3 regions of the Alteromonas sp. ABH4_452 genome follow, and region 3 is predicted to be linked to each of the others. Evidence: predicted binding sites of a transcription regulator. Region 3 holds the regulator's gene; each other region holds the start of a gene.
The links. The regulator FNR, encoded in region 3, switches genes on or off when oxygen is low (the NO sensors DNR and NnrR bind a similar motif). The targets are predictions, from matches to a motif close to TTGATCTAGATCAA.
Positions count from the first base shown of each region.

Region 1: the regulator FNR is predicted to act here: its motif matches at 8,109-8,122, upstream of ACYX4N_RS09860 (PRC-barrel domain-containing protein).
Region 2: the regulator FNR is predicted to act here: its motif matches at 3,641-3,654, upstream of ACYX4N_RS01430 (OmpW/AlkL family protein).

Region 1 is NZ_CM149973.1:2,314,306-2,324,345, reverse strand. Features, by position in the region: gene ACYX4N_RS09895 (EAL domain-containing protein) at 1-3,636, opposite strand, end outside; gene ACYX4N_RS09890 (ribonuclease J) at 3,882-5,270, opposite strand; gene ACYX4N_RS09885 (DUF2789 domain-containing protein) at 5,340-5,573, opposite strand; gene ACYX4N_RS09880 (DUF2750 domain-containing protein) at 5,739-6,089, opposite strand; gene ACYX4N_RS09875 (LysR family transcriptional regulator) at 6,162-6,992, opposite strand; gene ACYX4N_RS09870 (hypothetical protein) at 7,119-7,286, opposite strand; gene ACYX4N_RS09865 (MaoP family protein) at 7,686-8,042, shown strand; gene ACYX4N_RS09860 (PRC-barrel domain-containing protein) at 8,245-8,988, shown strand; gene ACYX4N_RS09855 (ArsR/SmtB family transcription factor) at 9,092-9,403, opposite strand; gene ACYX4N_RS09850 (rhodanese-like domain-containing protein) at 9,593-9,943, shown strand; gene ACYX4N_RS09845 (LysR family transcriptional regulator) at 9,999-10,040, shown strand, end outside.
Region 2 is NZ_CM149973.1:329,798-339,837, forward strand. Features, by position in the region: gene ACYX4N_RS01410 (glycosyltransferase family 2 protein) at 69-887, shown strand; gene ACYX4N_RS01415 (gamma carbonic anhydrase family protein) at 914-1,456, shown strand; gene aroE (shikimate dehydrogenase) at 1,453-2,292, opposite strand; gene ACYX4N_RS01425 (group II truncated hemoglobin) at 2,291-2,722, shown strand; gene ACYX4N_RS01430 (OmpW/AlkL family protein) at 2,847-3,527, opposite strand; gene hemF (oxygen-dependent coproporphyrinogen oxidase) at 3,762-4,694, opposite strand; gene tsaC (L-threonylcarbamoyladenylate synthase type 1 TsaC) at 4,691-5,296, opposite strand; gene ACYX4N_RS01445 (DNA topoisomerase family protein) at 5,342-5,884, opposite strand; gene ACYX4N_RS01450 (DUF494 family protein) at 5,970-6,446, opposite strand; gene dprA (DNA-processing protein DprA) at 6,448-7,557, opposite strand; gene ACYX4N_RS01460 (LysM peptidoglycan-binding domain-containing protein) at 7,596-8,669, opposite strand; gene def (peptide deformylase) at 8,886-9,395, shown strand; gene fmt (methionyl-tRNA formyltransferase) at 9,404-10,040, shown strand, end outside.
Region 3 is NZ_CM149973.1:2,580,175-2,590,214, reverse strand. Features, by position in the region: gene ACYX4N_RS11145 (FixH family protein) at 1-136, shown strand, start outside; gene ACYX4N_RS11140 (heavy metal translocating P-type ATPase) at 136-2,550, shown strand; gene ccoS (cbb3-type cytochrome oxidase assembly protein CcoS) at 2,552-2,782, shown strand; gene ACYX4N_RS11130 (sulfite exporter TauE/SafE family protein) at 2,769-3,428, shown strand; gene fnr (fumarate/nitrate reduction transcriptional regulator Fnr) at 3,474-4,214, shown strand; gene uspE (universal stress protein UspE) at 4,507-5,430, shown strand; gene ttcA (tRNA 2-thiocytidine(32) synthetase TtcA) at 5,660-6,613, shown strand; gene ACYX4N_RS11110 (patatin-like phospholipase family protein) at 6,614-7,639, shown strand; gene ACYX4N_RS11105 (DUF2987 domain-containing protein) at 7,663-8,310, opposite strand; gene ACYX4N_RS11100 (glucosaminidase domain-containing protein) at 8,307-9,098, opposite strand; gene ACYX4N_RS11095 (YciC family protein) at 9,091-9,822, opposite strand; gene ACYX4N_RS11090 (LysE family translocator) at 9,905-10,040, opposite strand, start outside.

The DNA of each region.
Region 1 (10,040 bases), 270 kb from region 3:
ATCTTGAGCAGCGCGGCGCATGGCTTGCCGGGTCACTTCAATGATGTATTTAAGCTCTTCTAAAACTGGAATGAACTGGTCGGGGAATAGCGGCTCCTCGTCTAATCTTCCTCGAAGCAGTAGTTCTACCCCAATTGTTTTATTAGTTCTTGCATCTATGATGGGCTGGTAGTGATTAAAGAAGCAGTCATCTGAATAAGCGCGTTTTACTTTGTTTTCTATCTGCAAGCGTGTTTTTGCTCGCTCATTCATATCACTTGTAAAATAAGTAAAACCGCTCAACGCATCTTTTTTAGCGCTGTACATAGCAACATCAGCTTGCTTGATAAGCTCGGCTGGTTCAGACGCATCTTCTGGGTAAAAAGCAACACCAATACTACAAGATACACGAAGCACTTCTTCAGCCAATGAAATAGGTGTTTCTACCGATTCAATAATTTGCGCTACAAATGAACTTAAATCATCGTCGGCGCCCACCTCTTCAATAACAATCACGAACTCATCGCCACCAAGACGCGCAACCGTACCCGACTCTGCCACCAGGTTTCGCATTCTATTAGCAACAATGCGCAAAAGTTTGTCACCATAATCGTGACCAAGGCTATCATTAATGCCTTTAAATCTGTCTAGGTCGACAAACATCACAGCTACACGATGCCCATGATGACGCGCAAGCCCTATGGCGTGCTCAAGTCTATCGAGTAATAACGTCCTGTTGACCAAACCAGTAAGGCTGTCGTAGGTGGCAATTTTAAGCAGCTTGCGTTCTGCATTTTTTTGCTCGGTGATGTCAGATATAACAATCAGATAGTGTTCTGCGTCATTAGTTTCGCCACTTACCGCTGTTATATCTATCAAAACGTCGTAACGCTTACCGTCAGCACCATCAATAACGGTTTCATCTTTCCAAAAATCACCGCCTTGCATTTCCGGCAACTTGCCCGAAAGGTGACGATTAAGGTTGGGATAACGCAGGTATAGACGAGATAACTGTTTAGGTAGTGGCTCCCTGCTATTAAATCCAAACACTTGCTCGAAGGCGGGATTCGCGGCAACCAAACGCTTATTCTTATCAAAAATGAGTACCCAGTCCCGAGTTTGTCTAAACGCATCGCTAAATAGGGTAACCTGTTGCTGCGCCTTCTGAAGCCTAAACAAATGACGTTGTCTAGAGAGCAAATAAGCCACTAAAAGGCCAAAAACAAGCGTGGCATATAAGGAGTAAGCCAGTGGCGAACGAAGTGGAGCATAAGGCATGGAGAGCGTTATTTCTGCCGGCAATACGTTAAACTCGAAGCTACCTGGCGTCGGCGCCACGGTGAACACATAATCTTCAGGCTCAATATTAGTAAAGGTTACTTTCGCATCGTCGGTAACACCTTCTGTTACTACACGCTCACCATCAAGAAGCTTATAGTAATATTTAACTTTACCTATTCCAGACATCGCGAGTGAAGAAAAGTGAATGGTTAAGCCATAGTCTTCATAATCTAGATTAAAATGGTGACCACTTAAGTTTTTTAATGGCTGGCTAAGAACGCGATTGTCTACGGCAACTTCAGTTATAGCCGTTTGTTTGCTAAGTAAACTCCTCTCTGTATCTAAACTTTCAAGCTGGGAGGCCGAAAATACTACAGCACCACTTGTTGAGCCATAGGCGAGCCTTCCGTCATTAAGCTTCAATGAAGCACCTTGATTAAATTCAGAAACACTTAACTCACGACCGTATATAAAATTCTTGATTTGGGCAGTGGAAGGACCGTACCGGTGAAGGCCTTTATGCGAGCTAAACCAGATGTTCCCAAACTCATCTTTTTGAAGCCCGTAAACTATGTTTGATAACAGAATATTGGTGTCGTTTAAATTGTATAGGGGTTCGAATGTATCGGCATCGACGCCAATTAAACCGACCCCACTATAGGCAAGCCATAGTACGCCCATATCGTCAATGACCCAAGATGATATTGAGCGCTCGTTTCCGCGCTGCGACTCAGGGAAACGATAAACAAGTTCATGCTGCGAAGTCTCAGGGTCTATTAACCATAAGCCTCCTTTGGTAGCCAAGAACAACCTATTATTGTGATAGGAAGACTGCCCTATAAAGCCATAAGAAAAATTGATGTCGAAAACTCGTGAGTCTAAATTAAGTGGAGAGATTGCTTTATTATTTACGTCATACTTAAAAAAGCCCTCATATCCAATAAAGTATAAAACATCGTTATTAGATAGAACCATGCCAGGGACATAAGTATCAAAGACAGCATTATCTCCTCCACTAAGTACTTCTGGGCGAGACAATTCCTCTGTTTTCGGGTTGAAGAGTCGGATGCCGTCATAAGTACTTACGAATAACTTTCCGTTTTGCAGCGGAATAAGTTTATCTACCACTCCCTTACCATAAACTTTGTTGTCAGAATAAAGAAATTTGTCAGATGTTTTTGTTGTGAAGTCATAATGATTTAGCCCATTGTCAGTACCTATCCATACTTTATTGGGCTCGGTTTCCGCGAAGGTCCACACTATATGACTGGTTAATGTGCTGTCTGCTGCCGCTCGCTCGTTCTGAATAGTAAACATGTCAGCACTTTTAACGCCAAAATATAACGCGCCTGCGTAGACGGAACTCATCCACAAGTTATCAGCTTCATCTTTCGCTATTGCTGAAATTTTTTTATTTGAGATTTCAGTGAACCCGTTGTTAGGCTCTAAAATGTGTTCGCTCTCCCAACCTTCTGAAGATTTGACTAGTTGATACAGGCCTTTATTAGTTCCCAGCCAGAACGCATTGTCTTTGTGCTGAACCATAGTCCACACATTCCTATCAGCAACTACCTGCTCAAATACATTCCTTTTAACGCCATTCACTTGCGCTAAAAAGTCTTCTTTCTGTGTGACGAATACGCCAAGCACCGTCGAAATCCATACTCTATTTTGCTTATCCAACAGCAGAAATTTTGCGTTAATATTGTCAATATTCTGTGGTGTTTCACCTAAGTAATCTAGGCTAACCAGCGGCTGTTCTGTATCGTGTATATTTTTTATATAAGCGCCTTTGGATGTTGCTATCAACAAAATATCGTCGATAGTAATAGCAGCGCGAATGATATGGTTATTTTCTAAAAGCTCGGTAGGTAGCTTAGCAATACTCGTTAATTTATTTTTTTCAGTATCGAAAAGCTGAACTTCTTCTTGAAGCGCAATGACCAATTTATTTTTGGTGTACCAATGAAATGTCTGGGCGTGTTGAACCACACCTTCAATATCGTAGTAACTCGTAGGCTCTATTTGAACGATTTTTTGAGTAGCTAAATCTAGATAGTAATTGCCTTTTCCGAAAATGCTAAACCAAAGTCCTTCAGAGCCTTGCAGCGCTAATCTGTAAACTGACGAATCAAGTAGCGTGTTAGATGAATCTGTTATCCGTTTTGTTCTAACGCCGTCCCAGCGCACTAACCCACCTTCTGTGGCAATCCATACAAACCCATCATCACTTATTGCAATGTCGTTAACGACATCTTGTGGCAGACCATTTTTTGTCGAGAGCGATTGGAAAACTGGATTGGTAAGCCGTGGAGAAGCTTCTGCATAAGTACAAAAAGTAAAAACCAAAAGAATCAGGTAGGATAAAAACTTCATCACAAGTTGTTCGCATAATTTAAATTTTTATTATGCAATTAAGTGTACCAGAATGTTCGAAACATGGGCAATTTCAAAAGAAGGTTTTTACACTTCCTTAAGATACTGGTATCGCATTGATATTAATAAACTAATTACACTAGCGACAAGAAGTTTAATAACGCAAAAAGTAAGTCTTAAAAGGATTAAAGAATGATTAAATTATGCAAATACTTTTTCTTTCTACCCTACTTTTTTCGAAAAGTTTAGTCTTGTTGAACTGGCACCCGCCCCACTGGAACAACTTGGCGGCGAATGCTGGGCTGAGGAGATAACCGATATAAATCGCCATTTTGTCCCACGTAGTGTTTCTTAACCCCGCACGCCTTAGCAATATCTGCATGTGCCTGTAAATGCTCATGCTCACCATGCACCGGTATAGCAATTTTAGGTTTTACCCAGTGATACATAAGTTTTAACTCTTCTGCGCAAGGGTGGCCACTGGCATGAATAGGCAAGGAACTGTCCTCGCTATGAATCACCGCAACGCCTTTTGCCGACAACGCCTTACTCAGACGACCTACACTCTCTTCGTTACCAGGGATAATTATGGATGAAAATATAACAGTATCGCCTTTGTCCAAACTTAAATGTGGATGGTTGTCGCGAGCCAGGCGGGCTAAGGCTGTATTTTTCTCGCCCTGACTTCCCGTTGCTACTGCTAAAACTTCATGAGGGGGCAAATAACCCAAGTGTTGAGGGTCGGTTATCGGTAAATCATCGGGCCAGATACCCTGCTGTTTTGCAATGCCGTACATGTTTAACAGTGAACGTCCATAAAGCGCCATGTAGCGCTTAGTTTTTTTAGCAACCCTAGCCAATGAAACAAGTCTTGCAATGTTACTGCCGAAGCACCCCACAACCACCCTGCCTTTAAGCGGGGAAATAGTACTGAGTAAGCCGTCATAACAATTTCGTTCAGAGATAGAAAACCCAGGCTTAGGTGCATTAGTAGAGTCGCCTACTAACGCAAGGATATTTTCATTACCTAACTGCTTGTAAAGGTCTACATCAAAGGGCAATCCAGTGATGGGGTTAGCGTCGATTTTCCAATCAGCAGTGTGTAAAACAGTGCCTGCGGGTGTCTCAATTTTAAGTGCGAAGGGCTCAGGTAAAGAATGTGTAATAGCCAACCAATTCACGCTGAAAGGGCCTATTTGCCGAGTGTCACCAGCGTCTACTTCAACGATGGGGATTCGATTCGCAAGCTTGCTCCTAGCTAGCTTGCGTCTTAGTACCTCAGCAGTAAATGGGGTAGTGAAAATCGGCGTTTGAAACCGTTCCCAGAGGTAAGGGATAGCGCCCACATGATCCTCATGAGCATGAGTGATCACAATGCCGGCCAATGAATCTTTCTGCTTCGCTATAAAAGTTGGGTCAGGCGCTACTACTCGATGCGTAGCACCCTTAGGCGAAGTGCTGCCACCAACCGAATCGTCGCTTTTGTACGCCGGGACGAGGGGTTCATCAAATGATACTCCACAATCTACCATCAGCCATTGACCATTGTGTCCGTATAAATTCAGATTCATACCAATTTCGCCTGTCCCCCCTAAGGGGACAAACCACAAATCATCAATGTTTGGGTGTAACAAAGCGTATACTGCCTTTTTTCAAAAAATTAGAAATAAGCCACGAATGCGGTAGATGCCTGCTAAATAGTATTATTCGTGTAGTTCTGCATTGAGCTGATCAATAACCTCAGCCCATGCTGCATCTTCTACGATAGCATCTTTGAGAAATGCGGACTGGCTTTCATTCCAGTACGGCGCCTCGTGTAAGTGCTGGCTTTTATTTAGCCCTCTATGAGTTTCGAAAAACTCTGCGATCTCTTCATCTGAACTTCCTAGACCGAGTTGACTAAATAAGCTGTTCATTGTGGGTTGTTCAGTAAACATAACACCTCCCTTGGGTTATCTAATAACAAGAGCTGTAGAGACAACGAGTGGCGTGTTGATTACACTACCGCTCAATTGTTTCTACCTAGTTACTAAATGACTACCCCAAGCTCTGTGCTTAAGATCACCCGGAACTTTTGAACTTGCAGCGCCCTGAATAATACATTAAAGGTACTCAGCAAACTCTTGTGGTGAAATTACCTCACCTTCTTCAGCTGGAACTGGACAAACAATAACCATGAGTTCGTCTTGCGTCATACCTGGAACCCACTTAGTTAAAAATTCTTCTGTAGTGAGTTCCATTGCTTCACAGTGTGCCCAATCTTCTGTGGCCCACAAAAGCGCAAGTTCAGCGTCTGGCCAAACCGGCACACCATCTTCTTCGTCAGTGGTTAGCATGACACAACCGTGTTCATCTTTAAGGATAAACAATTTTTTTTCGGATTTAATCGTCTCCAAGCTAGCTTCTAAGCGCTGAAATGCGTTTTTTTCTAGTAAAGGATGTATTTGGGACATAGTACTCTCTTTTTAATTCTGTCATTTATGTGCCATATATAGTGGCACTCGCGCAAAACCTATTGGTTGCATTTAACTTACTGTAGATACGCTGTCTATAATCTCGTCAAGGCCAACACGCCGTATTTGCTTCATACTGTGTATGTATAATTTCAATGATACGTTTTCAAGGGTCGCAATTTTAGTCACGTTAACATTGGCTGGTATCTGTTTTTCTATATTAGTGGGTAGCACGGCTACCCCACCTTCGCTAAGTAAGTTGTTAAGAGCAAGATTTAACGAATTGGTCCTTAATTTTGCATCGCGAAGCTGCGGGTAGGCGGTAAGAAGCCAGTCCCTAGCCTTAGTACCCCAGTCAATTGCTACAAAATCAGCGGCATTAACAGCATCCGAATTCTTTCCAACACGATAGAGTGCAATTTCATGTTCCATCAAAACTGTGCTATTTACTTCCTCAGATTTGAGTGGCTCTGTAGAAAAAGCGAGGTCTGTAACTCTTTCGTGCAGTTGGCGGGAAAGAGTATCTAGGGTCAAGACTTCTGCCTTTACAGACCAATCAGGAAATGAGTTGTGAAGATGGCTTAGCATTGTAGGCAATAGCAATTCACTGGCGAGCTGTGTCGCTCCACAAACTACATACTCAGATGACTGTATTTGCAGCTCTTGTTTGGCTTCGTTGAGTGTGGCGCATAATTGCTTAGCGTAGGGAAGCAACTTTTCTCCGGACTGCGTAAGTTGGATACTGTTGCGCTGCCTAATAAAAAGCGTCGTGTGAAAATACTCTTCAAGTAACTTTATCCTAGCACTAACGGCAGATTGAGTAAGGTAGAGATTTTCAGCGGCTTTACCGAAGTGACGTGTTTTTGTCACCTCTATAAAAGTGGTGAGAAAGCGTATATCCATGCTTAATTTACAACCGAATTGATATGACTCTAAACTGACATAGATAATACGGTAAGTAAATACAAATGCACAGAAGCGCACCACTATAACCGGTGCGCTTAATTAAAAATTCATCAACTCGCTTAATTAATACTCTTCTTGATGCAAACGTCGTTGCTTTTCACGACGTTGCAAGTCACGCTTCTGTTTTACTTTTACAGAGCTATGACGTTTAGAATTTGTTTTCTTTGCGTGAAGATCTTCCTCTTCTACCGAGTCCCATTCATCACGCTGGTAACGATAGTCTTTACTCATTGACTTCTCTGGGTTGTTAACACTTTTTAATTATCATCCTAAGCCGAAAAATAGAAAACGAATTTTAATCATCGTAGCGACAAGAATTTTTGATGATATCTTTGCTGCTTTCTCACATGCGTGTTTTGCTAATCCATATGTCATTTTTGTGACAATACGCCCACAATAGCAACCCTTTAAAAAAATTCGGATATACTCTTATTTTTCATGCATTTAAAGAATACAAATCTTTTGCGAACAGTTTCTAAAAAGGCCCATTTGCAAGAATATTCCTCTGAGTCTCCGTTACTTTTTAACCCGTTAAAAAATTTTTTATTGATAAGAGAAAAATCTTTTGTTTTATCTTCATTTTTATTTATTTTAAAAGTGCGCTGAACAAAACAATACGTTGGGTACAACATGAAAAGTTTAGCTATTCGACTATCTCCAAAACCATATATTGACCGTCAAAAGTTTCCCTATGGCTTTCGTAAATCAGGTGACTTCAGTATCACTGAAGCAGATCTTTTAACTAACTATGGCAAGACCTTATTAGGCCTTGAAAGCGGTGAACTTTCGCCAGAAAGTGAAGATGAGCAACATTTCGTTGCATTCATCAATGGCAAAGTTGAAGCAGTGAATAACCTTGAAAAAGCGTGGGCAAAATATGTCAGGCTGGCAAGAGGGAAAAAACACTTTTATACCCTCCACAGCAGCGCTAGCAATCAATCAGAATACGATGATGATTACTCTGAAGAAGAATTTGATGTAGCCTAAGTTAAAATCATACCAGTTCACATTATAAAGCTCGCTCAGGCGAGCTTTTTTTGTTTTAGATGATAAATGATCTCAATCAAGGCTATGCAAGAAGAAAATGAAGAAAGGTTAAGGACTGTCTACACTTAGAGTATTAAAGAGTGACATTAACTAATGGTAACTGTCACTCTATACAAAGAGCCCTAGCAAAGGAGGCGCAACGATGATCATTAGTTCAAAACAGCTTACTCACTTTTCTATTCACGCCGTTGATGACAAGGTAGGCGGTGTTCGCGATATTCTCTTTGACGATGAAACGTTTACCGTACGTTATTTGGTTGCAGATACAAATACGTGGCTTCCTCTTAGCAGAAAAGTTGTTATTTCTCCTATCGCTGTGACAGAGCTAGATAGCAGTGATGACACTGTTCACGTAAATATGACTGTTGAAAAGTTAAAGAATAGTCCGTCAATTGATGAACATAAGCCCGTTTCTAGAGAGTATGAAGAAAACCTCTTCAAGTACTTTGGTTACGGCTACTACTGGATTGGGCCAGGGGCATGGGGAGAATTTGCACATCCCAATGAGCTCGTTGAATTACAGCAAGCAGAAGAATCCGAAACACTTCACCCTGAAAAAACGAGTAATCATTTGAGGGCTGTTGGCGAAGTGGGAGGTTATGAGGTTGCTACGACTACCGACAACGTTGGACACATAAGCAATTTTATAATCGACACGCGAAGTTGGAAAATTGTGATGCTAGTGGTTGATACCAATAACTGGCTTCCAGGCGGTAAACATCTTGCGCTATTACCGAGAGACATTGAAAATATCGATTGGGCGGCACACTGTGTTGCGGTCAACCTGAGTCATGACGAATTGGTCAATAGACCAGAGGTTGATAGTGATAGGATTGCAGAAGAGGACTACATTGCCCTTTTGAGAAAGCAACTGGATAGCGAGTAAACAACTGGATAGCTCGTCTAAGATTAGAATTTGAATAAATGTTAAACGATATAATGTCCGTGTTGGCACGGACATTATCGTTGTGATAATGGATACGAAAAAGTTACTTGCAGAAGAATTCGTCCATAAGCGCAATAAGTCGTTTGACACGTTCATCCGCTAGTCGATAGTAAATTGTTTGCCCTTCCCTTCTCGTAGCTACCATTTTCGACTCTCGCAATAGCGCAAGGTGTTGAGAAATCACGGGCTGTGAAACATTGACTACTTCCAAAAGCTCGGTTACCGACTTTTCCTCTTTTAACAATGAACAAAGCACCATAAGACGTGTTTTATTCGCAAATTGCTTAAGGAAGATCTCAGCTTCCACCGCATGTTCCATTATATCCTCTGAACCTATTACCATATCTTCAGACATAAGCACTTCCTTTCTTTAACATTTCTGGCAATAATTTAGCTATTAATTATACTAAAGTATAAGACATTTTGCCGACTTGCCATTTTATGCGACGAATTCCGGTAATTCATATTGTTTTAGTGAGATTCGGCCCTTACATTAGATTAACCTTATCTTAATTACATAAAGTCGTTATCAATTGGAAGTATTATGCTAATAGATATTAAAACTCGGATTGAGAACATCAGTTTCGATATTCGATGCGTCACTGCAGAAAAAGCTTCAGAAGAGCTAGTGCACAATAATGGCGCTCTCATCGATGTCAGGGAAAGCAATGAAGCAGCTAGCCAGCCAGTCCCCTCTGCCCAAAACATTCCACGAGGCGTGCTCGAGATGAAAGCACTGGAGAAATTCAAAGATGCCTCTACACCGCTTTACATTCATTGTGCATCTGGCGTTCGTGCCAAATTAGCCGCTGAGCAATTAATGCTTATGGGATACGAGAACGTATCAGTAGTAACGTGTCCTGTATCATCTATTAACCTCGCTCTTGAAAAGTGACTTGTATAATCAGTCTATGCTATAAGTAGCCCATAAAGCGGGTTAAGGGCGTCGTATGCTTAAATCTACACTCGAACAATGGCGTATGTTTAAAGCC
Region 2 (10,040 bases), 2.3 Mb from region 3:
TTAGCGGGACTTGGAAACGTAATACCAAATATTGCTTAACTACATTATATAGAGGTCTATCACGCATTATGAAAACGAGCGTCATTTTTACAACTTATAATTCACCCGCGTGGTTAGAGAAAGTACTATGGGGGTTCTTCGAACAAACCGCAGATGATTTCGAAATTGTTATTGCGGATGACGGCTCTCGTGAAGACACTAAAGCACTTATCCAACGTCTTAAGCAAGAAACAGATATACCTATCAAACACGTTTGGCAAGAAGACGATGGTTTCCAAAAGTGCCGTATTCTGAATAAAGCCATTGTAGCCTCTGAGGGCGAATACTTAATTTTCACAGATGGCGACTGCATTCCTCGAAACGACTTTGTAGAGCAACATCTAAGACTATCAGAGAAAAATACCTATCTTTCTGGTGGGTATTTCAAATTACCCATGAGTGTAAGTAAAGCAATCACACGTGAGGATATCGTAAGTCAGCGAGCATTCAATGTGGATTGGTTAGTTAGTAAAGGTTTAAAAAAGACGCATAAAACGATGAAGCTCACTGCAAGAGGAGCCTGGGCAGAGTTTTTAAATAAGATAAGCCCAGCTCGCCCGACTTGGAATGGACATAGCGCTTCATGTTACAAAGAGCACATTCTGGCCGTAAACGGTTTTGAGGAAACTATGCAATATGGTGGTCAAGATTGTGAATTTGGCGATCGATTAGTTAACTATGGCCTAAAAGCTAAACGCATACGTTATTCCGCTGTGTGCATACACCTTGATCATAAACGTGGATATGTTACGCCAGAAATGCTACAGAGAAGCAAAGCAATACGTGAAGATACAAAGAAGAATAAAGTAATAAAGGCACGTGTAGGAATAGAAGAATCATCACACTAAAACGGTAATAAACAAGAGTTGCGCTAATGCATAAACCAATTGATAGTTTCAAAGGTGTCTCACCTACTTTAGGAAAGAATGTCTATATTGATGACTCGGCAAGGATAGTCGGTGATGTAGTATTAAAAGATGATGCCAGTATTTGGCCATTGGTTGCTGCACGCGGTGACGTGAACAAAATTCGTATTGGCGCCCGTTCTAATATTCAAGATGGCAGTGTTTTGCACGTTACACGTAAATCAGAGAAAAACCCTGATGGATTTCCACTTATTATTGGTGACGACGTTACCGTTGGGCACAAATGTATGCTGCATGGCTGCCAATTAGGTAATCGTATTCTGGTCGGTATGGGCGCTATTGTAATGGATGGTGTTGTTGTTGAAGACGATGTGTTCATTGGCGCAGGTACATTAGTACCGCCAAACAAAAGATTAGAGAGCGGATTTCTTTACGTTGGAAACCCCATGCAAAAGAAAAGACCGCTCAACGACGCTGAAATGGCATTTCTAAAACAGTCTGCCGTGAACTATGTGGTATTAAAAGATGAGTACCTAGAAGAAGCGAACTAGTTTCGCTTCTCGCCTTGCTCTACGATAGCCCTGACACGTTTTACAATATCTGAAGTATCGGGGCGCTTTTGTGTCCATATATAGAAAGCTTCTGCCGCTTGCTCAACCAGCATCCCTAACCCATCTATTTGCGTTTTGACACCAAGCTCGGCCGCATCTCTCATAAACCGCGTGGGCGAGTTTTTATATACCATGTCGTACACCACTTCACAGTGTTGTAAAACACCATCAGTTAAACTACACGGCAACTCGTTGCTTAGACTAGCAGCTGTTGAATTGATAATAATATGAGGTGCTATCGTTGCAATGTCCTCAAGTGCAACCACCTGCACTTTTGGGTTCGATGCAGCGTTTGCTACTTTTTCAGCTTTGGCTTTCGTTCTGTTAGCAATGGTTAGCGAAACAGCGCCCGCTTTTAATAACGGAGTGATCACACCCCGGGCTGCACCGCCGGCACCGATAAGCAACACGCGCTTATCTTTAATCTCCACGCCGCTATTTAGTAAATCGTTTACTAGCCCAACACCGTCTGTGTTGAACCCTAATAGTTCACAAGTGTCACTATTCATTAGGGTATTAACAGCTTGTGCATCTTTAGCTGCTTGGTCATCTACCTTTGCTAAGTTAAAGGCATCAAGCTTAAAAGGCATGGTAACATTGCAACCTACAACACCTTCTTGAGCTAAAAACGCTTTAGCAGCTTCAATAAAACCATCTTCAGGCGCAAGTATCTTTTCATAAGAAATCTTTTCTCCAACTTGATCAGCAAACATTTGATGAATAGTTGGTGATAAACTCTGTGCAATAGGATTTCCGAATACAGCGAATTTTTTCATGGGAATACGAGACTTATTTAATATAAAGAAGAAAAGCGATAGTCGTGCTTCGCAGAGTACACCATATGAGCGTATAGGTGGAGAGGAGAAAGTACGGGAATTAGCAAATACGTTTTACGACATTATGGAGACCGACCCATTAGCAAATGAACTACTTGCTATTCACCCTCAGCCATTAGACAGAATTCGTCATGTATTCTTTTTATATTTGAGTTTATGGCTGGGTGGTCCTGATGATTATCAGCAGCAATTTGGACACCCCCGTTTGCGTGCACGCCACCTTCCCTACACAGTAACACCAGAGTTAAAAGCACAGTGGATGTATTGTATGCGAAAAGCCATGTTTAAAACGGTAGAAGATATCGCTTTAGCTCAAAAGTTGATAGACGCACTTGATCAACTCGCCAATCACATGGTGAATACAAAATAAAAAAGCGCGTTGAAAGGATTAACCTTTTAACGCGCAACTCCCCTGTTACTGTCTACGCTCTTTATGGCGCATAAAGTAGTGCAATTGTGAAAGCCTCATAGTTAGTAAGGCGTGAAACTAATAATTAGAATGTGTAACCCACCGATAAGGTATACACCCAAGGGTCTATTTCAATATCACTTACCTTTCCAGCAGCATCTCCCACTTTAAAGGTGGCTTCTGTATCTATATCAATGAATCGAACCGATGCATTGACGTGCCATTTGGTATCAATTTGGTAATCCATTCCCACCTGAGCTGACAAGCCAAATGAATTATCAAGCGAAAGGTCGCTTAAGCCAGCTGTTTCATTCGCACCTGTAAACTCTTCATCAAAGATAAAGGTATAGTTGATACCTGCACCAATGTACGGCTGAAATGCAGAGCTGGCATCATTAAAATAGTAGTTTGCGGTAAGCGTAGGTGGAAGATGTGTGACTTCACCAAGCTGATTACCCGTCCCTAAGGGATCAGCAACAGAAAAATTAACGTCGTGCTTAAAGGGCGTTGCGGCAAGCAGCTCAATATTAATATTATCGGTAATAAAATACGCTATATTTAAACCTAACTGAGTATCGTTATCGATATTAAGGGCCACGCCAAGATCAGTTCCACCCGCTACGATGTTAGAAGTCGATTCGTCAGGAGCAACGGTAGTAAGACCGCCACGAACAATCCAGTCGCCCTGTTGATGAGCGTTAGCTAGAGGTGAAAGTGCAGCAAGTGTAAGACAAAGTGCAGATGCAGATAAAAAGTGTTTGCGCATGATGTGTCTCTTTTGTGTTTAACTAAGATGGCGCTACTTTACGCCCTTGGTTAAGAGAAACATTGATCCAGCGCAAGCTTGATAACTCACTGAAACAAAGATGATATTCGGACTTGATGCAGATCAAAAAAACGCCGCATTGATGTTAATGCGGCGTTTTTTAGTCATTGAAGATGAGTGCTGTTATAGACGGTACGCTTTAGAATTTAAGCGCAGCCTTAGTTAACTAATTGATCACCAGTCAGTAGGCTTTAACCAGTCAGTTAACTTAGCTTCAGCGCTACCCGGTGCGGGTGTATAGCAATACTCCCAGCGGGCTAACGGCGGCATCGACATTAAAATAGACTCTGTGCGCCCTCCGGTTTGTAATCCAAACAGGGTACCCCGGTCGAATACTAAATTGAATTCGACGTAGCGACCTCGGCGATAAAGTTGAAAATCACGCTCTCTTTCGCCGAAATCGGTTTGCTTACGACGTTCAACAATAGGAACGTAAGCGTCGATGAAGCCATTACCAACAGCCTGCATAAACGCAAATGACTGTTCAAAGCCCCATTCATTCAGGTCGTCAAAGAATAAACCGCCCACTCCGCGAGTTTCATTGCGATGCTTTAAGTAAAAGTAGTCGTCGCACCACTTTTTATACTTAGGATAAACATCATCGCCAAACGGCTTACATAATTTCTTCGAGGTATCATGCCAGTGCACAACGTCATCTTTGAACGGATAAAACGGCGTTAAGTCAAAACCACCACCAAACCACCAGATAGGTGCTTCACCTTCTTTTTCCGCAATGAAAAAGCGAACATTAGCGTGTGACGTTGGGACATAAGGGTTATGGGGGTGAATAACAAGTGACACGCCCATTGCTTGAAAATTTCTTCCCGCAAGCTCAGGACGATTTGCCGTTGCTGATGCAGGCATTTGGCTGCCAAACACGTGTGAAAAATTAACGCCGCCTTGCTCAATCACAGCACCGTTTTTTAAAACTCGAGAGCGACCCCCGCCGCCTTCTTCACGCTGCCAACTATCCTCGACAAACTGACCTTTTCCGTCGGCGAGCTCGAGGGTTTGGCAAATGGTGTCCTGAAGCCCTAGTAGATAGCTTTTTACTTGCTCTATTACTTCAGCGGCATTTTTACCGTCCACTAATTCTGCTGATGTCATGCTCTTATTACCTCTGCTGTATCACCATCGCGAATGGTACTGGGTTTAGTTGCACCACCTACTGCACCGTCAACGTAGAAAACGGAATCAGCGAATACGGCTTTTGCCTCTTCAGTAGTGGTGGCTGGCGGTTGACCGGTTAGGTTAGCACTTGTAGAAACAAGTGGCTTCCCTAACTTATTGCACAGCTCTACTACTACTGGATGATTAGTTACGCGCACTGCTATTTTACTATGCTTACCGGTTAACCAAACAGGCGCCGATGACGACTTAGGTAATAGCCAAGTGTTAGGGCCAGGCCAGCTAGAGAAAATATCGGTACGACGATGAGGTTGGATGGCATTGTCGTTAACATAGGGCAATAGCTGACTGTAATTAGCAGCTATTAAAATAACGCCCTTTTCTACCGGTCGCTGTTTTATCTCTAACAACGCATTTACCGCTGCTTCGTTGTCCGGGTCACATCCAATGCCCATTACCGCTTCGGTTGGATAAACGATTAAACTTCCCGCTTCAAAAGCGGCAACAACAGGGTCTACTTCAGACGAATTAGCCTCAACGGGTGTAAACGTATTCACGTTCCCATTTTGGGTATCAGACATGGTTTTGATCTCTACGTATAGTTCTTCGTGTAGTTCTTTGTATAGTTACTTTTTAAAGCCACAAGTAGGCTGAGGGCACTGTAACTGTCCCTTTTTATCTATCAATACTCCCCAACCGCAGTCTGGGCAGCTTTCATTTACCGGCGTGAAATTTAGCACATATCGACATTGTGGATAATGGTTGCACGCAAAAAACTGTTTACCGTATTTGTTAGTACGCGAGATCAGGTGCCCTTTCTTGCATTTTGGGCAATCTACCAAGGTGTCTTCTTTTTCTTTAATAGGCTCTATGTGATGGCACGTAGGAAAATTTGTACAGCCAATAAACATACCGAATCGCCCTTTTTTTATAGCAAGGTCAGAATCACATTCGGGACAAGCTATGCCATCTAAGGTTTTAAGAATGGTAGTTTGTTTATCGTGTAGCGGCTTACTGAAGTTACATTCCGGGTAGCCTGTGCACCCAATAAACGGGCCTGATTTACTGTTCTTTATATGAAGGGGCTTGCCGCACTCGGGGCAGTCTCCGAAGTTATCATCAAGAGCATGCTCGTGTGCTGAAAAAAGTGAGTGGTCTATTTTAGACATGTATTAGACGTTAAGGCCTTAACGCGCTGCGATTTCACAGCGCATTTTGTAAGTAAAGATTCAAATATCAGTGACTATGACTGCATTAATGCAGCACGCCATCTGGCTCTTCGAACAAAAGATCTTCCATTTGAGCGTAGGCTTTCTCTTTGCCAGGTACGTTGAATAGTACCATTAGCACAACCCACTTCAGGTCTTCTAAACAGAATTCATTGGAATCGATTTCCATAACCCGGTCTATCACCATTTCACGTGTAGACGCATCTAGTACATTGACCTGTTCTAAGAACATAAGAAAACCACGACATTCCACATCTAAACGCATCTGTTCTTCGTGGGTGTAAATGCGGCTTAAGCTGGTGCTAATCCCTTTACAAAAATACGGTTTTATATCCGTTTCCTGCAAAGCCGCTAGCTTTTCTAACCATGCGAGGGCTTTATAAATCTCATCGTGATGGAAACCTGCGCGCACAAGCTCTTCCGTTAACTCGTCTTGATCAACACGAATTTCCGTTTCACTGTGAATGAAGTTTTCAAACAGATACATGAGGATATCGAACATATTATTTTCCCCTCAATTTAACGTAACCACCAGGGACAGCGGCTACTAAACCACGCAACTCATATTCTAATAATGATGCCATTGCTTGCGATACTGATAAGGCATTACGCTGGGCTATAACATCAATAGCGGTGATGTCATAATCCACACTAGCTAATAATTTATCGGTTGCCAAGCTATTCGCTGCACTTTTTTCGTTTTGCTCGTTTACATCCAAGCCCAATTGCTCAGGCTGAAAACCAATTTCATCAAGAATATCGTTAATATTAATTACTAATTTGGCGCCCTGTTGGATTAACCAATGGCAGCCTTCTGAGTACGCGTGAAAGATACTACCAGGCACAGCGAATACTTCTCGCCCCATATCTGCGGCCAAATTCGCAGTTATCAAGGTGCCACTCTTAATTTTTGCCTCTACCACCAAGGTTCCAAGTGATAACGCAGCGATAATTCGGTTTCTGCGGGGAAAGTGCCAGGGTTTAGGCCCCTGCCCTGGAAAAAACTCTGTGACGGTAACGCCCTTGTCATTATTTATTTCCTCGTAGAGCTTGTGATTTTTAGCGGGGTAGACCTTTTCAGGCCCCGTGCCCATCACTGCGACTGTTCCTGTATTTCCTGACAAAGCGCCTTGATGCGCGGCACTATCAATGCCCATAGCAAGGCCACTTGTTATTGCAACCCCGTTATTAGACAACCCTAATGCAAATTCACTGGCGATACGCTTACCCTGTATGCTAGCCCTTCTGCTGCCCACAATGGCAATTTGTGGGCTTCGCAGCAAAGTACTATCACCCGTGGCAAATAGTACTAGGGGTGGACTATCCAGTTGCTTTAACCATTGGGGGTAGTATGAAGACGAATAAGAAATAATGTGTCTATTATCAGCCGATTGTTGCCATGAGAAGGCAGCATCAATAAGGGGCTTTGATATTTGATTTACGAGCTGTTTTACATCGTCGGGAAGCGATGATGCATTACCGACTAAATCAGCAGGAGATAGTTGATAGTGTTCAAGGGACTGTAGCCAGATTTTAGGGGAGATGCCCTGAGCCGATGCTAGTGCTATCCATGCAAATAGCTCGCTGTTTGATTGAGAAGTATGCTGTTTCATTGTCGCTCCTTTGAAAGCGACAATGAAACCTATAGCGTCTAAGGCTTAGCGACAATAAAGCCGCGCTTAATTCCTCTATTCGCTCGTGTTATTAATCCATAGCTTGCCGCATCGAATGTTTTAAAAACAATCACTTCACCTACTTTGAGCGCGGGTTGTGCTACCGTATCGATAAACCACTCACCACCGTTTTTAGCACCGGGTTCATCCACGTAACGCGGGCTATCTTCATCAATAATGGCTGGGCCTTGAGCATACAGCCCCAATACTGTGCCTGGTGCTACATCCATTGCACCAAGGTCAACAATGACAACGTCATATTTGCCAAGTAAGTCGTGATCATGCAAATCACCCACGACTGCTCCTCGTTGTGAGGTAGCAGGCGTAAGCTCGAAACCTTCTGGATGAGTAAAGCCACCGGCCATCAATTTGTCACCACGTTTTGCTTCTTGATTGGCGTCATCAATAAACAGCAGCATGGTATCGTCTGCCTGGTCTTTCTCTACCAACGAAGCATTAGATATATGAGTGACCTGAATGCCCAGCGTTTCTCCATCTAGGTTTTTGATAGTAGCGTGCTTTCTAATCACTCTGTACTGATCGTCAGTACTGAATTGTTGCTGGCTAAGCACAAAGTCATCTGAAGCAAACCTTACATTTCCGTCTTGGTTACCTAGGAGTCTAGGTAAGGCTGAATAGTCGTCTTCGTCTAGCAACATATGCTGTCTAACAAAAGGAGATATAGTAGTCCAAGACAGGACGTCAACAGGTTTTGGCTTTATTCGCTTATCGGTGGACGGAGACAGGTTGTAGGCTAGCTTGTCGCGTTTTACGCTTAAGACAGGCTTACCATCAATGTAACCTACAACGATGACATCACCGGGATAGATAAGATGAGGGTTATCTATTTGCGTATTCGTTCGCCATAGCTCTGGCCATAGCCAAGGCTCGTTTAGAAAAATACTCGCAATTTCCCATAGGGTGTCGCCACGCTTCACCGTATAGGTTTCAGGCGCAGTGTCTTTTAATTGAAGCGCGAACGCAGGCAAAGACAAAAGCACTCCAAGAATAAATATTGCTGCACGACGCGCGTATGTTAATCGCTTTTTCAAATTGACCACCTGCAAATTATTCACTGTCATTTATTGTTGATTTTTCAGACAATAGCACTATATCGGCAGAAGTACGTATTCTTATAGGGTTTAGGCAAAAAACTGCACGAAACCACCCGATATACGTTAGAATAGTAACTTAATAAGCACTGTAAAGCGTGCTGGCAATTAGATCGTATATGAATTTATACAGCGAAAAGGTGAAGTAAGCGAGAAATGGCAATTTTAGACGTATTAAGTTTTCCTGATGAACGTCTTCGCACGGTAGCTAAACCCGTAGAAGAGGTTAACGACGAAATCAAACAGTTGGTATCGGACATGTTCGAAACCATGAAAGACGAGAACGGTATTGGCCTTGCAGCGACGCAAGTTAATCGCCACGTTCAAGTTGTTGTAATGGACGTATCGGAAGATCAAAACGAGCCTCGCGTATTTATCAACCCTGAAATCATTCGTAAAGATGGCTCCACGATTAGCGAAGAAGGCTGTTTATCAGTGCCGGGTAATTACGCCAAAGTTGAGCGCGCCGAAGCAATTACAGTAAAAGCGCTAGATCAAAATGGCGAAAGCTTTGAGTTGGATGCAGAAGGTTTGTTAGCGATTTGTATTCAGCACGAGCTCGACCATTTAAAAGGGAAGCTTTTTATCGATTATCTATCGCCACTTAAGCGCCAACGTATCCGTAAGAAGCTTGAGAAAGAAGCGCGTCTTGCCGCAAAAGCCTAGGGAATAACGTGACAACTCCATTAAAAGTGATTTTTGCCGGTACTCCGGATTTTGCAGCTAAACACCTATTGGCGTTGCTAGAGAGTGAGCACGAGGTTATTGCTGTCTACACTCAGCCTGATAGGCCCGCCGGACGAGGTAAGAAACTCACAGCCAGTCCAGTTAAAGTGCTCGCTGAAGAAAATGCCATTCCTGTGTATCAGCCTCAGTCGTTAAAAGCGCCAGACGCACAAGAAGAGTTAGCCTTGCTAAATGCCGATTTAATGGTGGTGGTTGCTTATGGCCTAATATTGCCTACTGCTGTGCTTAATGCACCTAGACTAGGTTGTATTAATGTCCACGGTTCTATTTTGCCAAAGTGGCGTGGCGCAGCTCCAATTCAGCGCGCTATATGGGCGGGTGACGCAGAAACCGGCGTAACTATAATGCAAATGGATGAAGGTTTAGATACCGGCGATATGCTTCACATAGCCACATTACCTATTACACCTGAAGACACCAGCGCCACTTTGTATGAAAAGCTTGCAGAACTAGGGCCACAAGCGTTAGCTGAAGTCGTCGATAACTTTGAAAACTATACGCCCACCAAACAAGATGATTCTTTGGCTACCTATGCGAAAAAGCTTTCTAAAGAAGAAGCGCTTA
Region 3 (10,040 bases):
CGGTATTTATCGCGGTTTTATTGAAGAAAACCTAGACGGTAAATGGCGCATATCGCTCACACCTATTGATGATAGCTGGAAAATTCAAAACACCGTCTATCTACCGCATTCTGGAAAAATGAAGTTCAATCCATAATGGCCAATCACGATTGTTACCATTGCGGCTTGCCTATAGCGAGTCCAGACAATGGGAAATTTACTACTGTCATTTTAGGGCAACAACGAGACATGTGTTGCCCTGGCTGCTTAGCGGTAGCTGAAGCTATTGTTAACAATGGTTTAGAAGACTATTACCAGTTTAGAACAGAGCCTGCTCAAAAATCTGACGATGGCATTTTAGAAACGTTAGATAAGCTTAAAGTCTATGACGACCCTTCCCTTCAAGAAGAGTTCGTGTTTGAAGAAGGGCAAGATAAGCAAATTCAGCTAACTCTTGAGGGTATTACATGCGCTGCCTGTGGCTGGCTTATTGAAAAGCAATTATCGAAAGTTGAAGGCATAAAGCAAGTAGCTGTAAATGTTCAAGAGCGTCGCGCTTTAGTTACTTGGTCACCTTTTCAAATTAAACTTAGCCAAATTCTTTCTACGCTAAAACGCATTGGTTATGTTGGGTCGCCATTTCATCCTGATGAGCACGAAGCCAGTTATAAACGCGAGCAAAAAACCTTCCTTAAGAAGTTAGGGCTAGCAGGTATTATGACCATGCAGGTTATGATGCTGATGACGGGGCTGTATTTTGATTGGTTTGGCGCCATTGAGTTAGAGACCCGCCAATATTTTTATTGGGTCGCCCTTACACTCACTACCCCGGTTGTCCTGTATTCTGGTAGCACCTTCTATGTCGGAGCCGCTAAAGCGCTAAGCGCTAAAACAGTTAATATGGATGTACCCGTTACGCTTGCCATATTCGGTACCTATATTGCCGGTATTCGCTCTACCGTATTAGAGCAAGGTGAAGTGTATTTTGAATCCATTTGTATGTTTATTTTCTTGCTATTGCTCAGCAGATTCTTAGAACATCGCAGTCGTCATCGCGCCGCACAGATCTCTGCCAATATGATGCAGTATGTTCCTGTGTCAGCGACTAAATTAATGCCAGATGGCAGCGTTACTGAATGTCTAGCAAAGCAGCTAAAGGTGCACGATATAGTGCTGGTTAAGCCTGGTGAAACCATCCCCATTGATGGGCTGGTTACAGAGGGTAACGCTGCGGTTGACGAATCTATGCTAACGGGTGAATTTAACCCAGTACGAAAGTCAGATAACAGCACTGTATATGGCGGTACCGTATGTCAGGACGGTAGCCTTACCATTACGGTTACGCAAACGCTTAAAAATGCGCTGGTAAATCAAATTGTAAGGCTTCAAGCAAGTGCGATGGCGAGCAAGCCCAAGGCTGCACAGATAGCCGATAATTTCTCTAGATACTTTGTGACCGCTGTATTATTGATTTCAGCGTTAACTTACACCTTTTGGGCTTATAACGGCAGTGATGATGCGTTTTGGATCACCATTTCCGTGTTGGTAGCAACCTGTCCTTGCGCCCTAGGGTTAGCCACGCCATCAGCACTCACCTGCGCTATGGCGAAATTAAACAGACAAGGTATTTTGCTAAAGCGTGCCGATGCTCTTGAGCAAATCACTGGCATTGACACTATCGCACTCGACAAAACCGGTACGCTGACACAAGGTAAGTTCACTATATCAAACGCCTGGTATGCTGACGGCGTAGACAGCCAAAGCGCGCTATCAATCGCCCGCGCCCTAGAATCTCGCTCTGAACACCCTATTGCTAAAGCCTTTAGCGGTGATAAAACGTCAAGCGGCAACACCGTACACAAAGTGACAAATTTCACGGTCACGCCAGGTGGCGGAATTAGCGGTGAAATTAATGACACGCTATTCTCCATGGGCTCAGCAGCGTTCAGTGTTCACGAATCACAGCAATCATTTATCGAGCGCTATCCCTCGGCTAACGTATTTCTTACTGTCAAAGGCCGTGTTATGGCGGCTTTTGAAGTTCGTGACTCACTGCGTGACGATACCCAAGAAACCCTCGATATATTGGCAAAAACTCATACCCTCGCTGTACTAAGCGGCGATACACAGCAAAACGTTGACTCTCTTACTAAATCTTTACCAATATCTGCCGCTAAAGGGGGCCTTACCCCAGAGCAGAAATATGAAGCGGTTCAAGCTATGCAGCAATCTGGCTCAAAGGTTATGATGATGGGCGATGGTATTAATGACGCCCCTGTTCTTGCAAGTGCTGATGTAGCGATAGCGGTAGGTAATGCTACAGATGTTGCGAAAACTGCAGCCGACGTGATTTTGCTTGGCGATCAGCTGCTTTCTGTGCCAGAACTCATCCGAACTGCGCATCAAGTGAAGCAAAAAATAAGACAAAATATTGGTTGGTCGGTAGGTTACAACGTTTTGATCTTACCTTTCGCCGTATCTGGCCTACTTTCGCCGTGGATGGCGGTTGTTGGCATGTCATTAAGCAGTATCATAGTAGTGACAAACTCTACGCGACTTCTGGGCAAATAGTATGAGCATTATTTACGTTTTAATTCCAATCGCCATCATTATAGTAGCCGTCGCTATCGTAATATTCTTCTGGGCGGTTAAAACTAATCAGTTTGAAGATTTAGACCGTCAAGGTTACAGCATACTGTTTGACGATGACCTTCCGCCAGAAGAAAAAAAGCTCGCTGAACAACGCAAGCAACTTCAGAATACTAAAGTAGAGAAAAACCAAGGGCAGCATGGAGGGGATTAATTACTTCTCAGCTTTTCTTATCGGCTTAGCGGGCGGTGTTCACTGCGTGGGCATGTGCGGCGGTATAGTTGCAGCGCTAAGAATGGTGTCACCAAAAGGTGCTTCAGCAGTGCCTTACGCCCTAGCCTATAACATGGGGCGCATAGCTAGCTACACCATTGCTGGCGCACTGACCGGCGCACTTGGCAAAATTGCAGCAGACTATATTCCTCTGGCCAACTATGCCCTGTCTTTACTCAGCGGTATTATGTTGCTGTTGTTGGCCTGTTATTTAGGCAAATGGTGGACAGGGTTAACGGTGTTAGAAAACGCAGGCAAAGGTTTATTTTCTAAGCTGCAGCCGTTATCTAAGCGTTTTTTACCTTTTAAAACCCCTTTTAGTGCTATCCCTTATGGGTTTATTTGGGGCTGGTTGCCTTGTGGATTAGTGTATTCAACACTTACTTGGTCTTTAGCGGCGGGGAATGCATTGCAGGGCGCTGCCATCATGTTTTTCTTCGGTTTAGGTACTTTGCCAACGCTACTCGCAGCAAGTGCAGGCAGTCAGTATATTGTTAGCAGTTTTCAAAACAATAACGTTAGACAAATAATTGCCGTAATAATGGCCATTTATGCGGCTTATCTTATTCATGGCGCAATCGTTTAAAAATGGGTGTATCATTATTGGGTAATCTTCAAAAGAGCATGTATTATGAGCAAAGGAAGCCAATTTTCTATTCACTGTCAAAACTGTAGCTTCAGTCACTTGTGTTTACCGGTGGCGCTGAACAAAACAGAAATCGAGTCTCTTGACGATATAATTGAGCGCAAAAAGCCGCTTCACAAAGGTGATACGCTCATTCAAACTGGCGATAAATTTCGTTCGCTTTTTGCCGTAAGAACGGGTTCTTTTAAGTCATTTGTAACTAATCAAGATGGTGAAGAGCAAATCACTGGCTTCCACTTCCCTGGTGATATTATTGGATTCGATGCCCTGCGCGAAAGTAAGCATCAAAGTTACACCTCAGCGCTAGAAACCGCCATGGTATGTGAACTGCCATATGAAACCCTTGATGAAATGTCGGTTCAATTTCCTAAGCTACGCCATCAGATCATGAGCTTTATGAGCGCAGAAATTAAACAAGATCACGACATGATCATGCTTTTAAACAAGCGTACGGCGGAAGAGCGTTTATTGTATTTCATCTCACACTTATCTCAGCGCTTTGAAGAGCGTGGCTTCTCGCACAGAGAATTTCACCTAACTATGACCCGAAACGAAATCGGCAACTACTTAGGCTTAACGATAGAAACCATTAGTCGCCTATTAAGCCGTTTTCAGAAAGAAAACATTATCAAAGTAGACGGTAAATTGATCTCTATTTTGGATTTTGATCGGTTAAATACCAAGTTAGAAGCGTTAAATGGCCCTAGCGTAGTCTGTAACGGTTAATTTATTCTTCTGTTATCTTGAGCGCGCTACATGCGCGCTTTTTAGTTTTAACCTTTAAAATTTCACTGTATTCCCTCACTGAGTAACACGACATCCATCCGTCGTGCGTGAAAACTCCCGTAATATTCAATGTTACCTGTTTTATATATCAACAGATTATTTACACCTTGATCCAAAACAACCCACGTTTTTCCAAATGTCGTTTATAGTTAATGTAAATGGTTTATATAAACTGTTTTGAAACAATATCGATGTCGACAGCCATACAAAGCTTTGTAGTTGAGGAGACGTTATGATTGAGTGTAAACGAATTCTTGCCGTGGTGGACGCGGAACGCGACAACCAGCCTGCCCTAAGCCGTGCCTATGAACTTGCGTCAAAAACCGGCGCCACGGTTACCGCTATGATGGTGGTATATGATTTGTCTTACGATATGACAACCATGCTTAGCCCCGACGAACGTGAATCAATGCGCGATGCCGTTACAAAAGAGCACGCCAAATGGTTATCTGCCCAGCTAAAAGAACAGGGCTTTTCAGAGACCGATATTGTAGTTGAGTGGAACAACCGTGCTTATGAATCGATTATTTATTACGCCCTTAATAACCAAATCGACTTAGTAGTAAAAGCTACTAAAAAACATGACGACCTTGCCTCAGTAATCTTTACCCCTACAGACTGGCATCTAATGCGTAAGTGCCCACGCCCTGTACTGCTCGTTAAAGAACACGACTGGCCAGAAGGCGGTGAAATTATAGCTGCAGTAAACGTAGGCAGTGAAGATGATGAGCATGCTGCACTAAACGACAAGCTTACGATAATCGCTAACGATTATGCCTCTTTGCTGAAAGGTAACGTTAATTTAGTGAATAGCTACCCTACAACTCCACTTAACATTGCCATTGAAGTGCCAGAGTTTGACCCTGATACATATCACGATGCGGTAAAAAATCATCACATGAAAGAAATGCGTAGTCACGCGCTGAAATATGGTATTCCAGAAAATAAATGTGTGGTGAAAGAAGGCTTGCCTGAAAAAGTTATCCCGCAAGTGGCTAAAACACTCGATGCCGAGTTAGTTGTAATAGGCACCGTGGGACGGGTTGGTATTTCGGCGGCGCTTATTGGCAATACTGCCGAACACGTTATCGATGAACTTAATTGTGATGTGTTAGCAATTAAGCCCGATGGATTTGAATCACCGATAACCGTGTAGTTAACTGCTTAGTTGCGCTTAAATATAAAGACACTTGGTGGCGACTAATGGCGAATCGGCGATGGGCGTTGAAAAGAAACTGCGCATTTAGCGGTTAATTCCGAGAGTTAATCATACACGCTTAAATCAGTACTTAACGCTTCTCGATAAATTTAACAACACAGCCATAGTCTCGAAAAGGCGCTTTAATGTATAATGGCGCCTTTATCACAAACCAAGCTAGTTAATTATGAGTTTAGGCACAAGCAGTGCTGATGCGCCGACGTTAAACGCCGCGCAAAGTAAGCAAAAGTACAACTTCAACAAACTTCAGAAACGACTTCGTCGCAACGTGGGTAAGGCCATTGGCGATTTCGGTATGATTGAAAACAACGACAAGGTTATGGTGTGTTTATCGGGCGGTAAAGACAGCTATACCATGCTTGATATTTTGTTGTTTTTAAAGAAGATTGCGCCTATTCATTTTGAAATTATTGCGGTAAATCTTGACCAGAAGCAACCTGGTTTTCCTGAACATATCTTGCCCGAGTATTTAGACAGCATTGGCGTCGATTACAAGATTGTAGAAGAAGACACCTACTCTATTGTTAAAAACAAGATTCCTGAAGGAAAAACGACCTGTTCGCTTTGCTCTCGACTGCGCCGTGGTATTTTATACCGCACAGCGAAAGAACTAGGCGCGACGAAAATTGCATTAGGTCACCACCGTGACGACATGCTAGAAACGTTTTTCCTGAATATGTTTCACGGTGGTAAGCTGAAATCTATGCCGCCAAAACTGGTTAGCGATAACGGCGAGCATATTGTCATTCGTCCACTGGCCTACTGCAGCGAAAAAGACATTGAAAAATATTCTCAAGCCGCTGAGTTCCCAATAATTCCTTGCAACCTGTGTGGTTCACAAGAAAATCTTCAGCGTCAGAATATCAAAGCAATGCTTCAAGACTGGAACCGCCGTTTCCCAGGTCGTATTGAATCAATGTTCCGTGCGCTTCAAAACGTGGCCCCTTCACATCTTGTAGACAGTAATCTTTATGACTTTAAATCTATCGTCACTCAAGATGGCCCCGTTGCAGATGGTGATATAGGATTTGATGAACCTTCTTTTGCTTCAGAAAATAGCGCAGATCTTAGTGATGAAGACAACGCTATCGAAGTAGTAAATATTATGGAACCAAAGTAAATGAAAATTGGACTTGCGTTAGGTGCCGGTGCCGCAAGGGGCTGGACACACATTGGTATAATTGAAGCATTGGAAAAGCTTGGCGTTAAAATTGACGTTGTTGCTGGTTGCTCCATTGGTGCTTATGTTGGTGCTGCCTACGCAAGTGGCAAGCTGGAAGGTTTAAAAGAGTGGGCCTGTTCGCTTAGCGATTGGCAGGTATTGGCTCTTATGGGCGTAGGGCTCAGGCGAGGTGGCATTGCTAGCGGGCAAAAAGTTTTCGACAAACTTGCTAGCGAGTTTTGTGAATCTACCTATGAAGATATGCTAAAACCTTTTGCGGCTGTGGCAACTGACCTATATACCGGACGTGAAGTAGTATTTAATTCAGGACCTATTGGCGATACCATTCAGGCATCCTGCGCTATTCCAGCGCTCTTTGCCCCCGTTGCTCATGGCGATCGCTGGCTAGTGGATGGCGCTGTTGTGAACCCTGTACCGGTGAACTTGTGTCGCCAATTAGGGGCTGATTTTGTGATTGCGGTTAATCTTAACGCCGATTTTCGCCCGCTTCGGTTGGAAAAGTTAAGGCAAGACCACGAAGAAAACCAACGTAAAACCGAAGACTTTTTTACTAAAAGCCAAAACGTATTGCGCCAATGGTTTTCGCCTGATAGTAAAGATGACAAAACGTCAGATGAAAATGAAGAACAGCTTGAAGTCAATGCTTCTGAAGATGTGAATAGCGAAGAAAGCATAGCCTCTGATGTTATTGAAAAAGTAGAAGAAGAATTTACTGAAGTGCCTGCAAAGGTGAATAAGCGCAACCCTCCGGGAATTATGAGCGTAATGAGCAGCTCACTTGAAATACTTCAAGCTCGTGTTACTCGGTCTCGTTTAGCTGGCGACCCGCCAGATATACTAATAGAACCTCAGCTGACTGATGTAGGTATTATGGAGTTCCATAGGGCAGAAGAACTTTGCGCAAAAGGCGAAGAGACCATAGCGCGAATTGCAGAGCAAATTAGGTATCAGTTACTGACCTGATACCTAATTGTTTAAAAGGTAGATTAACTTGACGCCATAGCTGTTACACGCAGCGGCGCTTGTGGCAGCGTTAAGCCTTTCGCCTCATTTATCCACTCTTGCTCTAACTGCAGAACACCATTGTTAATTTGTACACCCTGCGGTGTAACGAAATCTAAATTTTTGTCTTCGAACTGAATCATCAAGCCCTTCACAGATGGCATCATAAATGACAAAAAGCTTCCCATTTCATTGAAAAAGGCTTCATACTGTTCATACAAGAAAGTGAGTTCTTCTTTTTTGTAATACTGTTTAAGGTATTTTGGCTTGGTTTCAAGCTGCACCGACATATCACAAACGTTCGCACGTTCGTTTAAGTCGATACGTACCAGTGCATTAGCCAGTTTCAGTGCTTTTTCTGTGGGCACGGTAAAACGTCCTTCATCAGTAACGTCTAGTGGCATTGTTTTCTTATCGGTAACGATAGATGCACCGTTAACCTCGCATAAACGCCCTTCACCTACTCGGACAAAACCAAACGCAAACTGAAGCGCTTGGGTATCTTCGTTATCTAGCTTTTTAACATGGCTGTAGAAACGGCTGTACTCTACATCTATCGTTTCAGCAGCTACTGATGTACTACCAAAACCGACAAACAGAGATGAAGCAAGAAATAATGCAGCGCGTATCATTCGGATAAAAACTCCTCGTTAAATAGGATCATTGTTTGAAGCTCTTCAACATAAGCGGCTCCTCGCTCGGAATAGTTCATTAGCCCTTCTGCCAATGCAACACCAGTAATAGGTAATTGGTTAGCTCGAAGTCGACTGCGGATCTCCCTTAAATCAGCGTAGGCATCGTGCCTATTGAGGTTACGCATATAGGTGTACGTCGCTCGCGACAGACTATCAAACTTTGCCACTTCGTGTGATGCGCCGGAATTTCGACGATTTGGGACAAAACCGCACCCTTTTGAAAAACACCACAGACCGAAAAAGTTGTAGCCCTTTCTTGCAAATCGGCTTGTTCCCCATGCAGATTCATTCGCAGCCTGAACAAGTACCAGCTCTTCAGGTAAAACATCAATTTTCTGCAGTAAGGCCAATAGTTTGGTCTTTAAAGGCTGTGTAGACTTTACCCGATACTCTTCTTCAAGCCATTCAAGCCTAGCCATGTCATCTTCTGAAAGCGATTCGTTCGCTAATGCTTTTCTATACAAGGTTTGTACATAATGTCTTAAGGTAAGTAAGTAGGCATTTTGCTTCTCTACCTCGGGCCGTAGATAATTAAAAAAAGCCTCTTTTTTTTCTTTTACGTCACTATAGACTGAGAAGTCAGGTACCGGCTTTTTCGCTTCTACCGTTTGCGGTATATCTAGAATATCCGGTTCGTCCTTGGTAAAAATAATGGCATTAATGACGATAACCGCCAGGACGCCAAGCGTTATAAGGACAATTTTAAAGGTTTCTCGTTTATGCATCAAAGCTCGACTCATTCACATCATTTACAGATGCTTCCGTGCTCACTCCTTGCTCGCCAATCAGTTCCTGATAGAGCAATCCCATCATACTAAAATAAAAAGGTAACACCCAAATAAGGGAAAACCCGAACGTCAGTGGTACCGAAACAAACAATAAGAAGAGCACCCCGAAGATACTAGCAATTTGAGCCCAGTACGCGTTAAATACTCTGCATGAAAGAATAATCGCGCTAATTGGAGTTAGTTTTCTGTCGGCCACTAACATTAGAGAAAAGGACGACGCTAGATAGAAATACACGCCTGGTAAGATAAGCAGCATCATGCCTAACTGCACAAGAATACTGCTAACTAACTGGGTTAACGCAACCAGAAATATAAGGGGGAAAAACTGAAATACCGTAAATACCGATGTTTTTACGCCTCGCGCTACAAAAACCCCCATCATGTATAAGCCCGTAAGTAACGGCGCCACAATGCAGATTGCCACAATCTGGATAATAGACTGGTGCTCGAATACATAGCTACCGTCATCATTGATGGTAATGTACTGTTGGGCAATTACCCCAAGCACCACAAAGGTCAAGAATAAAACAAGGCTACCTTGAAACAATGATGAAAAATTAGCTTTTGTTAAACCGGCAGCGCGGCGCAAGAGACCTTTAGTATCGAATTGATACTGTTTAGACAACGTATTGTTCAGGCGGTCTGGGTTTACGTCTTTCACACAACTCTCTTATAATTTTGAAAAATCGGCGCGATTATACCAATTCACAAAAATAAATGCCTGCTTGTGTAATAAACAAAAGTTAACCCAACACCAACTTAGCGGCTAACCCGACTAAAAGCACGCCCATCGCCCTATCCAACCAATAGCCTTTTCTACCAATAAGCTCGGCAACTTTACTAGTACTTAAAAGGTAGGAAAGGAAACAAAACCAAAGC